Regions from separate parts of the Streptomyces sp. JN8 genome, predicted to be linked through region 2. Evidence: riboswitches for the same ligand, from Rfam matches in the RefSeq annotation. Region 2 holds a riboswitch; the other holds the start of a gene.
The links. Region 2 has a riboswitch for glycine ahead of gcvT (glycine cleavage system aminomethyltransferase GcvT). Riboswitches for the same ligand answer to the same signal wherever they lie in the genome.

Region 1 (6,940 bases), 4.1 Mb from region 2:
AGGCCGGGGGAGCGGCCCACGACAGCGCGAGCGCCCGCACGGCCGGCGAGCGGCTGCGGGTCGACATCCTGGCGACGACGGGGCTCACCGGGTCCGTGGGGCTCGCGGGATCCAAGATGATCGCGAAGATCGCCTCCGAGGAGGCGAAGCCCGACGGCCTCGTCCTGATCGAACCCGGGACCGAGCGGGAGCTCCTGGCCCCGCGGTCGGTGCGGATCCTGCCGGGGGTGGGTCCGGCGACCGGGGAGCACCTGCGGCGTGCCGGGATGACCACCGTGTCCGATCTGGCGGAGGCGGGCGAGGACGAGCTCGTACGACTGCTCGGGCGGGCGCACGGGGCCTCGCTGTACCGGATGGCCCGGGGGTTCGACGATCGGCCCGTGGTGGCCGAGCGGGACGCCAAGTCGGTCTCCGTCGAGGACACCTTCGACGTCGACCTGCACGACCGGGTGCGGATCAGGGTCGAGGTCGAACGGCTCGCGGAGCGGTGCGTGGGGAGGCTGCGGGCCTCCGGCCACTCCGGGCGGACCATCGTCCTGAAGGTGCGGCGCTTCGACTTCTCCACGCTGACGCGGTCCGAGACGCTCCGGGGGCCCACGGACGATCCGGTGGTGGTGCGGGAGGCCGCGGGGCGGCTGCTGGAGGCGGTGGACACCACCGGGGGCGTCCGGCTGCTCGGGGTCGGGGTGAGCGGACTCGCCGACTACACGCAGGAGGACCTCTTCGCGCAGGCGGAGGCGGAGGTCGCCGCGGCCTCGGTGGAGGCGGGGGGCGGGGTGGCGGCGGTCCCCGTCGACTCGGGTGGGGACGCCCCCTCGACCGCCGGTGAGGGAGGGGCCGACGAGCGCGCCGTCCGGCACTGGGCCCCGGGGCACGACGTCCGGCACGCCGTGTACGGCGCGGGGTGGGTGCAGGGCAGCGGGGTCGGGCGGGTCACGGTGCGGTTCGAGGAACCGGGGTCGAAGCCCGGGAGGGTGCGGACCTTCGCCGTGGACGATCCCGAGCTGGAGCCGGGGGAGGCGCTGCCGCTGGTGGAGGGCGAGGGATAGGAGGAGCCTCGGGCTGCGGGACTGCGGGACTGCGGGACTGCGGGGCTGCGGCTGCTCCTAGGGGCGCGGGGCCGCGGCTCTGCGGGACCACCGCCGGACCGTGCGGTGCCGGGCTTCGGGCGGCGTGCTCCCGGGAGGGGGCCGGCGTCCACGGGCGCCCTCGTGGTGGCCCGGCGGCCCGTCGGCCGCCGGGTGCGCGCGGCGAGGCCGCCGCGGTGGTCTACTGACCCGCCAGGCGGCCGAAGTCGGTGTCCGGGCTGTCGGTCGGGGGCGGGGGGAGCGCGAGGCTGTAGTGGCGGTAGAGCTGCAGCTCCTGTTCCGGGGAGAGGTGGCGCCCCACGCCGAAGTCGGGGGCGTCCTTGATGAGGGCCCGCTCGTACGGGATGTGGAGGCCGTTGTCGATCAGTTCGCTCGGTTCGAGCGGGACGAAGGCGTCCCGGCTGAACAGGCCGGTGCGGACGGCCGCCCATTCCGGGATGCCGGTCGCGTCGTCCAGGTACACCTCGTCCACGGTGCCGATCTTGTGTCCGTTCCGGTCGTACGCCTTGCGGCCGATCAGGCTGCGCGGATCGATATCGGTCTGCACGGTCCCTCCAACAGGTCGCAACTGCTCTGCACCCACCCCTACACCCCTACGAAAGTGCACAACTGGGATGTCGGCCACTTGAGCGATGGAAGCCGGAACCTCGCTGGTAGGCTGGGTGTGGCTGGCGACCCCGTGCGGGAGAGTCCCCCGGAGATCACTTCCGGTGGGCGCCGAAGGAGCAAATCCTCCCCGGAATCTCTCAGGCCCCTGTACCGCGCGGACGAGGTCACTCTGGAAAGCAGAGCGGTGTCCCACGGCACGCGCTCTCACCGACGGTGAAAGCCGGTGTGCCGTGAGGCGGGCCGGTGAAACTCTCAGGTTGAGATGACAGAGGGGGAGGCCGTCCGGGTACCCGCGCCGTGGTGCCCCTCGCAGGTCGTGACGACCAGGAGGCCTCCGTACATGACCGCCAACCGCATTCCGCTCTCCGAACTCGAACAGGGCATCCCGTTCGAGCAGCGGCACATCGGGCCCGACGCCGAGGCGCGCGCCAAGATGCTCGCCCAGGTCGGTTACGGCTCGCTCGACGAGCTCACGGCCGCCGCGGTGCCGGACGTCATCAAGAACACCGAGGCGCTGGCCCTGCCGGCCGCGCGCACGGAGGCCGAGGTGCTCGCCGAGCTGCGGGCGCTCGCCGACCGCAACCAGGTCCTCGCGCCGATGATCGGCCTCGGCTACTACGGCACCTTCACGCCGCCGGTGATCCTCCGGAACGTGATGGAGAACCCCGCCTGGTACACGGCGTACACGCCCTACCAGCCGGAGATCTCGCAGGGGCGCCTCGAGGCCCTGCTGAACTTCCAGACCGTCGTCGCCGACCTGACCGGGCTGCCCACCTCCGGCGCCTCGCTGCTCGACGAGGGCACCGCCGCCGCCGAGGCCATGGCGCTCGCCCGGCGCGTCGGCAAGGTCAAGAACGGCGTCTTCCTGATCGACGCGGACGCCCTGCCGCAGACGATCGCCGTCATCGAGACCCGCGCCGAGCCGACCGGCGTCGAGGTCGTCGTCGCCGACCTCAGCGAGGGCATCCCGGCCGAGGTCGCCGAGCGCGGCGTCTTCGGCGTGCTGCTCCAGTACCCCGGCGCCTCCGGCGCCGTCCGCGACATCAAGCCGCTGATCGACGCCGCCCACGAGCTCGGCGCGATCGTCACCGTCGCCGCCGACCTCCTCGCGCTCACCCTGCTCACCTCGCCCGGCGAGCTCGGCGCCGACATCGCCGTCGGCACCACCCAGCGCTTCGGCGTCCCGATGGGCTTCGGCGGTCCGCACGCCGGCTACATGGCCGTCCAGGACAAGCACGCGCGCTCGCTGCCCGGCCGCCTCGTGGGCGTCTCCGTCGACGCCGACGGCAACCGTGCCTACCGCCTGGCCCTGCAGACCCGCGAGCAGCACATCCGCCGCGAGAAGGCCACCAGCAACATCTGCACCGCCCAGGTGCTGCTCGCCGTCATGGCCGGCATGTACGCCGTCTACCACGGCCCCGAGGGCCTCCAGGGCATCGCGCGCCGCACCCACCGGTACGCCGCGATCCTCGCCGCCGGCCTCACCGCGGGCGGCGTCGAGCTGACCCAGGGCGCCTTCTTCGACACCCTCACCGCCCGCGTGCCCGGCAAGGCCGACACGGTCGTGGCCGCGGCCCGCGAGGCCGGTGTGAACCTCCACCGCGTCGACGCCGACCACGTCTCCATGTCCTGCGACGAGACCACCGGCCGCGCCCAGCTCACCGCCGTGTGGGGCGCCTTCGGCGTGACCGCCGACATCGAGGCCCTGGACGCCGCCACCGAGGACACCCTGCCCTCCGGTCTGCTCCGCTCCGACGCGTTCATGACCCACCCGGTCTTCCACGCGCACCGGTCCGAGACCTCGATGCTGCGCTACCTGCGCAAGCTCGCCGACCGCGACTACGCGCTCGACCGCGGCATGATCCCGCTCGGCTCCTGCACCATGAAGCTGAACGCGACGACCGAGATGGAGTCGGTGACCTGGCCCGAGTTCGGCCAGATGCACCCCTTCGCCCCGGTCGAGCAGGCCCAGGGCTACGTCACGCTCATCACCGAGCTGGAGGAGCGCCTCGCCGAGGTCACCGGCTACGACAAGGTGTCGATCCAGCCGAACGCCGGATCGCAGGGCGAGCTGGCCGGCCTGCTGGCCGTCCGCGCCTACCACCGCGCCAACGGCGACGAGCAGCGCACCGTGTGCCTCATCCCGTCCTCCGCGCACGGCACCAACGCCGCCTCCGCGGTGATGGCCGGCATGAAGGTCGTCGTCGTCAAGACCGCCGACGACGGCGAGGTCGACGTCGCGGACCTGCGCGCCAAGATCGAGCAGTACCGCGACGAGCTGTCCGTGCTCATGATCACCTACCCGTCGACGCACGGCGTCTTCGAGGAGCACGTCGCCGACATCTGCGCCGAGGTCCACGAGGCCGGCGGCCAGGTGTACGTCGACGGCGCCAACCTCAACGCGCTGGTCGGCCTCGCCAAGCCCGGCCACTTCGGCGGCGACGTCTCGCACCTGAACCTGCACAAGACCTTCTGCATCCCGCACGGCGGCGGCGGCCCCGGCGTCGGCCCGGTCGGCGTCCGCGCGCACCTGGCCCCGTACCTGCCGAACCACCCGCTCCAGCCCACCGCGGGCCCGGAGACCGGCGTGGGCCCGATCTCGGCCGCCCCGTGGGGCTCCGCGGGCATCCTGCCGATCTCGTGGTCGTACGTGCGCCTCATGGGCGGCGAGGGCCTCAAGCGGGCCACCCAGGTCGCCGTCCTCGCGGCGAACTACATCGCCAAGCGCCTGGAGCCGCACTTCCCGGTGCTCTACACCGGTCCGGCCGGACTGGTCGCCCACGAGTGCATCGTGGACCTGCGCCCGCTGTCCAAGGCCACCGGCGTCACGGTCGACGACATCGCCAAGCGCCTGATCGACTACGGCTTCCACGCGCCGACGATGTCGTTCCCGGTGGCCGGCACGCTGATGATCGAGCCCACCGAGTCCGAGGACCTGGCCGAGCTCGACCGCTTCTGCGACACGATGATCGCGATCCGCGCCGAGATCGAGAAGGTCGCCGGGGGCCAGTGGCCCGCCGACGACAACCCGCTGCGCAACGCCCCGCACACCGCGGCGGCGCTGGGCGGCGAGTGGAACCACGCGTACACCCGCGACGAGGCCGTCTTCCCGGCCGGCGTCTCGGCCGCCGACAAGTACTGGCCGCCGGTCCGCCGCATCGACGGCGCGTTCGGCGACCGGAACCTGGTCTGCTCCTGCCCGCCGCTGGACGAGTACGACAACTGATCACGGGCCCGGCCGGGTACGGCGGCCGGGCATGCGAACGAGGGCCGGTTCGGAGGAGTCTCCGGGCCGGCCCTCGGCGTCGCGCGGTCCCCTCAGGCGGCGGTCGTCACCTGGCCCGCCGACAACGGCCGGTGCGGGGCGATGATCTGCCCGTCCGGCAGCAGTTCCCCGGTGTCCTCGAAGAGCAGGACGCCGTTGCACAGCAGGCTCCAGCCCTGCTCCGGGTGGTGTGCCGTCAGTCGGGCCGCCTCACGGTCGGCGGATTCGGCAGTGGGACAGGCAGGCTGGTGCTGGCACATGGGTGGGTTCTTTCGCTGCGTCGTAGTGGATGTCCTGCGGCTCTTCGCGCTCATCGCCGCCCCCGTCGGTCGGTTCGGTTCCGATCCCAGTCTTGCCCCATGGACGGTCTTCCGCAGGGATTTCGCGGCAGCTCGTCCTTTCCTGGGAAGACGCATCACCCGCAGGGGCGGTTCAGGTCAACTGCACCGTCTCTTTGGGTGGTTCGGAGTGGTCCCAGTGGGCTAGTCCGTCCGGGAGGGGTGTTCGGGCGCGGTGTTCGGGCCGGAACGTCGGACAGCAGTGCGCCCCGTGACCCGGGCGGGGGTCACGGGGCGGCGACGCTCGTGCGGTGGATCAGGCGGGCGCCGCCGAGCCCAGCAGGGGCGGCGGCGCGAGGCGGGTGCTGAGCACGGGCAGGAGGTCGGCGACCTGGTACGGGCGGTGGGCCGCGATCCCCGGCGGGGCGGGCGCGAGCGGCACCATCAGGTCCGCCGCGCCCGGACCGCCGGCGGCTCCGTCCGCCTCCGGGTCGGCGTGCAGCCAGAGGGTCAGCATGTAGAGCTCCGGTACCGAGAGCAGCCGCGGCTGGTACGGGCCGGGCAGTGCCTCGGCCTGGTGCAGCGCCCGCTCCGTCGCGGTGACGTACGGCCCCTCGAAGAAGTGCGAGAAGGACCAGCCGTCCGGGGTCATCATGGTGTCCGCGGCGGCGATGGTCCGGCCCCCGTTCCTGATGAGGAAGCGCCAGCCGGCGAGGCGGGTGCGGGGGGCCTGCCCGGGTGTCCCGGCGACGCCGAGCACGTGGACGGGCAGGGGGAGTTCGGGGCTCAGCGGTCCCTGCGCGGCCCGCAGGGCGGGCGTTCGCGGCTCGCGGACGGCTGTCGGCGAGCCGAGGGCCGCGAGGACGCTGCGGAGGGCCGGCGCAGGGGCCGGGGAGGGTCGGAGCATGGTGGGTCGCCTCTCGCTCAGGAGACACGGTGACGCGTGGGCAGGTACGACGGCGCTGTCGGCGGCGGGGCCAGAGGAGTGCCATGTGGCCATGACCGGGCGCCAACACTCTGCCTCGTCCGCGGAGTTTATACGACACGTGTTCACGGAGTGTTTCCGCTAGACGTCGGCGATATTCCTGGCAAGGCTTCATCAGGCCGTAAAACAGCGGCTGCGGAAGCGGAATCCACGGGTATCAGTGCCCCCACCTGCGTATTCCTCGCGAAGTCGGACGGCCGAATTGACTCCCCGGGTTGGGGGACAATAGGACATTGGTATATGTCGATTGTTCCGTGCCATCGGGATGTGACGGAGGGGTGCTGCATCCAGCCTATCCTCCGGCGGCCCTCCTCCGCAGGCGTTGTGGATCAGCGCGCTGGGCATATGGTCCGAGACGCGCGGCCCCCTGACGGCCGCCCACACGTGGAGGGACGCTTCGATGGGGGAGAAGGTCGTGGCCGACGGGTTCGGCCCGTCCGACCGGCAGCAGTACCGGAGAAAGCTCCAGCAGTGCCTCGCGGGGCTCGCGAGGCTGCTGGCGGAGAAGAGGTTCGACCGTCCCCGCAATCTCATGGGAGTGGAGATCGAACTCAATCTCGCCGGTGCCGACGGACTGCCCCGCATGCTGAACGGACCGGTTCTGGAAAAGATCGCGAGCGCCGATTTCCAGACGGAACTCGGATTGTTCAACCTCGAAGTGAACATCGCGCCCCACCAGCTCGACGGGCGCGTATTCGACCGGCTCGCCGAGGAG
Region 2 (6,940 bases):
AGTCCAGCTCTCGCCCAACGCCGTCCGGCCGCTGCTGCGGCTCGGCCTCGGCCCGGCGCTGCGCGAGCGGGCGGTGGCGATCGAGGCCATGGAGGTACGGGGGTGGAGCGGGCGGCCGATCGCCCGGACGCCCCTGGGCGCGGAGTGCGAGCGGATGTTCGGAGCCCCGTACTACACGGTGCACCGGGCCCACCTGCACGACGCGCTCCTGACCCTCGTCGACGGGGGCAGCCTGAAGCTGGGCGAGCGCCTGAGCGGGGCGCGGGAGGCGGACGGGCCGGACGGCGGCGTGCGGCTGTCCTTCGAGGACGGCACCGTCCGCGGGGCGGAGCTGGTCGTGGGCGCCGACGGCATCCACTCCACCGTCCGCGAGGCGTTCCGGCGCGACGAGCCCGAGTTCTCGGGTCTCGGCATCTACCGGGGCCTGGTGCCCGTGGACCGGCTGCCGGACGAGGCCCGCGCGCCTCTGGTGCGCCTCTGGCTCGGCCCGGGCGGGCACTTCGTGTGCTACCCGGTCGCGGCGGGGGAGTACCTGAGCTTCGCGGCGACGGTGCCGATGGCGCAGTCCCCGGGCGAGTCCTGGTCGGTGCCGGGCGACCCGGAGGCGCTGCGCCGGGTCTTCGGCGGCTGGACCGGTCTGGTCGCGGACGTCGTGGGCGCCGTGGAGTCGACCCTCCAGTGGGCGCTGCACGACCGGCCGCCGCTGGACGTGTGGTCCTCGCGCCGGCTGACCCTGCTCGGCGACGCGGCCCATCCGATGCTGCCGTTCATGGCGCAGGGCGCGAACCAGGCGATCGAGGACGCGATGGACCTGGCGGCCTGCCTGGCCGATCCGGCGTCCTCGACGACGGCGGCACGGCTCGACCGCTACCAGTCGCTCCGGATCCCCCGCACGGCGGAGATCCAGCGCGGCTCGCGCGGCAACGCCGGGATCCTGCACCTGCCGGACGGCCCGGCCCAGCGGCGCCGCGACGCGCGCATGGCGGTCCACGCGTCCCTCCGCGACCGGGCGATGCTGTACGCGCACGAGACGGGCAGGAGCGTGGTGCCGACCCCGGCGTGATCGGGTTATTGGTCTGGACCTATTGTGCGGCTCGGCCCGCGACGGTACGTTCGACCCGGCTGCGCAGCCGGCACATTCCGCACCGCAACGCTTCACATCGCATCGTCACGCACTCCGCCGGGGCATCCCGGCGTTTTCAGGAGGACATGCCATGTACCGTCGCATCGCAGCCCTACTCGCCACCGCGGCCACGGCCGGAGCGCTCGCGCTCGGCACCGCGGGCACCGCCGAGGCCGCGGGTCCCGGCTTCTACCCGCGCAGCCACCACTCCTCGTACGCCGAGTGCCAGGCGGCGGGCGTCGCGGGCCGCCCGCTCTGGGGCGCGCTCTTCCTCTGCGAGCCCTTCGCCCCGTCGCGCCCGGACGTCTACGTCCTCTGGGTGCGCTACTGACCCGGCCCCCGGCCCGGGCGGCGGCGGCCGCCCGGCCCGGGGACCGTCATGTGAGCAATCGATTCAGCACCCGATTCAGCACTCGATGATGTTCACCGCGAGCCCGCCGCGCGCGGTCTCCTTGTACTTCACGCTCATGTCCGCGCCGGTCTCCTTCATGGTCTTGATGACCTTGTCGAGGGAGACCAGGTGGCTGCCGTCGCCGCGCATCGACATCTTCGCCGCCGTGACGGCCTTGACCGCCGCCATGCCGTTGCGCTCGATGCACGGGATCTGCACCAGGCCGCCGACCGGGTCGCAGGTCAGGCCCAGGTTGTGCTCCATGCCGATCTCGGCCGCGTTCTCCACCTGCTCCGGCGTGCCGCCGAGGACCTCGGCGAGCGCGCCCGCCGCCATCGAGCAGGCCGAGCCGACCTCGCCCTGGCAGCCGACCTCGGCGCCGGAGATCGAGGCGTTCTCCTTGAAGAGCATGCCGACCGCGCCGGCGGCCAGCATGAAGCGGACGATGCCGTCGTCGTCGGCGCCGGGCACGAAGTTCGTGTAGTAGTGCAGGACGGCGGGGATGATGCCGGCCGCGCCGTTCGTCGGGGCGGTGACCACCCGGCCGCCCGCCGCGTTCTCCTCGTTCACGGCCATCGCGTAGAGGGTGATCCACTCCATGGCGTGCATCTTGGGGTCGCCCTCGGAGCGCAGCTTGCGGGCCAGGTTCGCGGCGCGCCGGCGCACCTTCAGGCCGCCGGGCAGGATTCCCTCGCGGGACATGCCGCGCGAGACGCAGGACTGCATGACCCGCCAGATCTCCAGCAGGCCCGCGCGGATCTCGTCCTCGGTGCGCCAGGCCTTCTCGTTCTCCAGCATCAGCGCGGAGATCGACAGGCCCGTCTCCTTCGCGAGGCGGAGCAGCTCGTCGCCGGTGCGGAAGGGGTACTTCAGGACGGTGTCGTCCGGGACGATCGGGTTCTCGCCCTGGACGGCGTCCTCGTCCACGACGAAGCCGCCGCCGACCGAGTAGTACGTCTTCTCCAGGACCGGGGCGCCCTCGGCGTCGTACGCGAAGATCGTCATGCCGTTGGCGTGGTACGGCAGCGCCTTGCGCCGGTGCAGGATCAGGTCGGCGTCGAAGTCGAAGGGGATCTCGTGCGCGCCGAGCAGGTTGATCCGGCCGCTCGACTTGATCCGCTCGACCTCGTCGTCGGCCGTCTCCACGTTCACGGTGCGGGGCGAGCTGCCCTCCAGGCCCAGCAGGACCGCCTTCGGGGTCCCGTGGCCGTGGCCGGTCGCACCCAGGGAGCCGTACAGCTCCGCCCGGACGTGGGCGGTGTGGGCCAGCAGGCCCTCGTTCTTCAGGCGGCGGGCGAACATCCGGGCGGCTCGCATCGGACCCACCGTGTGGGAGCTCGACGGACCGATGCCGATCGAGAACAGGTCGAAGACCGAGATGGCCACGAAGACTCCTTGTGGGGGCTAGACGCCGTTGTCTGCCGGGGTGGAGCAGAGAAGCGCGAAGAAGGACATGCGGTACAGCGCGAGGACATGGGGTGGGGCACCGCGCTCACCGTCCAGTGTGCGCGGTGCCCCAGGGTTCCGGTCGAACAAAAGCGTACGAAACTACTTCAGGCCGGGGTACAGCGGGTGCTTGTCCGCCAGCGCGGTGACCCGCGCCTTGAGGGACTCGGCGTCGAAGCCGGGCTTCAGGGTCTCCGCGATGATGTCGGCGACCTCGGCGAAGTCCTCGGTCCGGAAGCCGCGGGTGGCGAGCGCCGGCGTGCCGATGCGCAGACCCGAGGTGACCATCGGCGGGCGCGGGTCGTTCGGAACGGCGTTCCGGTTGACCGTGATGCCCACCTCGTGGAGGCGGTCCTCGGCCTGCTGGCCGTCCAGCTCGCTGTCGCGCAGGTCGACGAGGAGCAGGTGGACGTCCGTGCCGCCGGACAGGACGGAGACACCGTGGGCGGTGACGTCGTCCTGGACCAGGCGCTCGGCGATGATGCGGGCGCCGTCCAGGGTGCGCTGCTGGCGCTCCTTGAACTCCTCCGAGGCCGCGACCTTGAAGGAGACGGCCTTGGCCGCGATCACGTGCTCCAGCGGGCCGCCCTGGAAACCGGGGAAGACCGAGGAGTTCAGCTTCTTCGCGAACTCCTTCTTCGCGAGGATGATGCCGCCGCGGGGGCCGCCGAGCGTCTTGTGCGTGGTGGAGGTCACCACGTCCGCGTACTCGACCGGGTTCGGGTGCAGACCGGCCGCGACCAGGCCCGCGAAGTGGGCCATGTCGACCCACAGGTAGGCCTCGACCTCGTCGGCGATCCGGCGGAACTCGGCGAAGTCCAGCTGGCGCGGGTAGGCGGACCAGCCCGCGATGATCACCTTGGGGCGGTGCTCCTTGGCGAGGCGCTCGACCTCGGCCATGTCGACCAGACCGGCCTCGTCCACGTGGTACGCGACCACGTCGAACTGCTTGCCCGAGAAGTTCAGGCGCATGCCGTGGGTCAGGTGGCCGCCGTGCGCCAGGTCCAGACCCAGGATCGTGTCGCCGGGCTGGGCGATCGCGAAGAGGGCGGCCTGGTTCGCGGAGGCGCCGGAGTGCGGCTGGACGTTGGCGTACTCGGCGCCGAACAGGTCCTTGATCCGGTCGATCGCGATCTGCTCGGCCACGTCGACGTGCTCGCAGCCGCCGTAGTAGCGGCGGCCCGGGTAGCCCTCGGCGTACTTGTTGGTGAGGACGGAGCCCTGCGCCTCCATGACGGCGACCGGAGCGAAGTTCTCCGACGCGATCATCTCGAGGGTGGACTGCTGACGGCGGAGCTCGGCGTCGACGGCTGCGGCGACGTCCGGGTCCAGCTCGTGGAGGGGAGTGTTCAGAAGCGACATGAATCGATCCCTAGGGGTGTCGGGTTAGCCGGCGGTGAACGCGGCGTACTCGTCGGCGGTGAGCAGGTCCTCCGGCTCGCCCGTGAGCCGTACCTTGAACAGCCAGCCACCCTCGAACGGAGCGGTGTTCACGAGGGACGGGTCGTCCACGACGTCCTGGTTGGCCTCGACGATCTCGCCCGTCACCGGGGCGTACAGGTCGCTGACCGACTTGGTGGACTCCAGCTCGCCGCAGGACTCGCCCGCGGTGATCGTGGAGCCGACCTCCGGGAGCTGGGCGTAGACGACGTCACCGAGCGCGTTGGCGGCGAACTCCGTGATGCCGACGGTCGCGACACCGTCCTCGGCGGCCGACAGCCACTCGTGCTCCTTGGTGTAGCGCAGCTGCTGGGGGTTGCTCATGGCCTGATTCTCCTGGATCGGGGGAGTGCTGATGAACGTGGGTCTTGCGGGATGAGACGCGAAGTGAGACGGATGCGTCACTTCTGGCGCTTGTAGAACGGCAGTGCCACGACCTCGTAGGGCTCGTGGGTGCCCCGGATGTCCACACCTACACCCTGGGTGCCGGGCTCGGCGTGCGCCGCGTCCACGTACGCTATGGCGATCGGCTTTCCGAGGGTGGGGGAGGGGGCGCCGGAGGTGACCTCGCCGATCACCACGCCGTCCTTGACCACGGAGAAGCCGGCCCGCGGGACCCGGCGGCCCTCGGCGACCAGACCGACGAGCTTGCGCGGCGGGGCGGTCTCGGCGCGCTCGGCGGCCTTCTCCAGCGCCTCACGGCCGACGAAGCGGCCGTCGTTCGTCGTCTTCTCGAACTTCACGACCCGGCCCAGACCCGCGTCGAAGGGGGTCAGCGCGGTGGTCAGCTCGTGGCCGTACAGCGGCATGCCCGCCTCCAGGCGGAGCGTGTCGCGGCAGGACAGGCCGCAGGGGATCAGACCGACCGGCGCGCCGGCCTCGGTCAGCGCCCGCCAGACCTGCTCGGCGTGCTCGGGCTTCAGGAACAGCTCGAAGCCGTCCTCGCCGGTGTAGCCGGTGCGGGCGATCAGCGCGGGCACCCCGGCGACCGTGCCCGGCAGGCCGGCGTAGTACTTCAGCCCGTCCAGGTCGGCGTCCGTGAGCGACTTCAGGATGCCGGGGGACTCCGGGCCCTGGACCGCGATCAGGGCGTAGGCGTCGCGGTCGTCCCGGACCTCGGCGTCGAAGCCCTCCGCGCGGGCCGTGAGCGCGTCCAGGACGGTCTGCGCGTTGGAGGCGTTGGCGACGACCATGTACTCCGTCTCGCCGAGGCGGTACACGATCAGGTCGTCGAGGATCCCGCCGTCCTCCTGGCAGATCATCGTGTACCGGGCGCGGCCCACGCCCACCGTGGAGATGTTGCCGACCAGGGCGTGGTCGAGGAGCTCGACGGCCTGCGGGCCGGTGACCGTGATCTCGCCCATGTGGGAGAGGTCGAACAGGCCCGCCCGGGTGCGGACGGCGACGTGCTCGTCCCGCTCGCTGCCGTACCGGAGCGGCATGTCCCAGCCGGCGAAGTCGGTCATGGTCGCGCCCAGCGAACGATGCAGGGCATCGAGGGCGGTCAGACGGGGGGCAGTGCTCATGGGTGGCTCCCGGGTCCCAAGGGCGTGATCGGTGACGAAACACATGACGGGCGAGGACGTCCTCCCCATCTGTCATGGAACCTGAGAGGTTCACCGAGAGCATCTCGTCGCCGAGAGATCGGTTTGCACCTTGGGTGGGGACACGCCACGGTGTCCCGCTTTTCAGATCTGCCTCATCCACGCGGTACGGGGCCTGAGAGATTCAAGGGAGGGTCTTGCTCCTTCGGCGTCCGGACACGCCTGGCGTCCGGAACTCTCCCGCGCGGATTCGAGCGGCCGGTATGCGATTGTGTGGCGACTGTGCGCGCCTGGCGCGCACATCATTGCACGCGAGGTCGGCGGGGCACATCGCTTGTGTCCCATTACCGCTTCTTTACACTTTGTGGGCAAGGGTCTTCCCGGGCCCGGCAGGGGGAGAAGCGATGAGGTACGAGCACACCGGCGCATATGCCCGAAGTACCGGCATACCGTCCCAGCGGGCCCGCGCGCGCACCCGCGGCCGCGGACGCCTCCTGCGCGACCTGCGCGAGCGCGGCGGCCGCGGCCCCCGCGCCCTCACCTTCGCCCCCGGCGACCTGGTGGTCGTCTCCGGCCTGCCCGGCAGCGGCAAGTCCACCCTGATGCGACGCGCCGCCGACGGCGCCGGCATCGACTCGCAGGACACCCGGGAGCGCTGGGAGGCCCGCATGCCCCGCCTCCTGCCGTACGCCGTCTACCGCCCGCTGGTCCGCATCGCGCACTACGCGGGTCTGCACCGCGCCCTGCGCTCCGGCGCCGGGGTGATCGTGCACGACTGCGGCACCCAGTCCTGGGTGCGGGGCTGGCTCGCCCGGGAGGCCCGGCGCCGCGGCCGCGCCCTCCACCTGGTCCTCCTCGACGTGGAGCCGGACACCGCCCGCGCGGGCCAGCGGGCCCGCGGCCGGGGCGTCTCCGCGTACGCCTTCGCCCGGCACCGGCGGGCCGTCGCCCGGCTCGTCGCCGCCGCGGAGTCCGGCCGGCTGCCGCACGGCTGCG

Region 1: another riboswitch for glycine. It lies ahead of gcvP (aminomethyl-transferring glycine dehydrogenase); the one in region 2 lies ahead of gcvT (glycine cleavage system aminomethyltransferase GcvT).

What each region holds. Positions count from the first base shown of each region.
Region 1 is NZ_CM147852.1:6,857,967-6,864,906, forward strand. It holds gene ACY0MR_RS30300 (DNA polymerase IV) at 1-1,049, shown strand, start outside; gene ACY0MR_RS30305 (PRC-barrel domain-containing protein) at 1,270-1,635, opposite strand; glycine riboswitch at 1,761-1,860, shown strand; gene gcvP (aminomethyl-transferring glycine dehydrogenase) at 2,038-4,923, shown strand; gene ACY0MR_RS30315 (DUF5999 family protein) at 5,016-5,222, opposite strand; gene ACY0MR_RS30320 (hypothetical protein) at 5,557-6,147, opposite strand; gene ACY0MR_RS30325 (glutamate-cysteine ligase family protein) at 6,626-6,940, shown strand, end outside.
Region 2 is NZ_CM147852.1:2,745,209-2,752,148, reverse strand. It holds gene ACY0MR_RS11705 (FAD-dependent monooxygenase) at 1-1,063, shown strand, start outside; gene ACY0MR_RS11700 (hypothetical protein) at 1,215-1,454, shown strand; gene ACY0MR_RS11695 (L-serine ammonia-lyase) at 1,530-2,900, opposite strand; gene ACY0MR_RS11690 (serine hydroxymethyltransferase) at 3,063-4,322, opposite strand; gene gcvH (glycine cleavage system protein GcvH) at 4,347-4,724, opposite strand; gene gcvT (glycine cleavage system aminomethyltransferase GcvT) at 4,802-5,926, opposite strand; glycine riboswitch at 5,986-6,097, opposite strand; glycine riboswitch at 6,099-6,197, opposite strand; gene ACY0MR_RS11675 (AAA family ATPase) at 6,349-6,940, shown strand, end outside.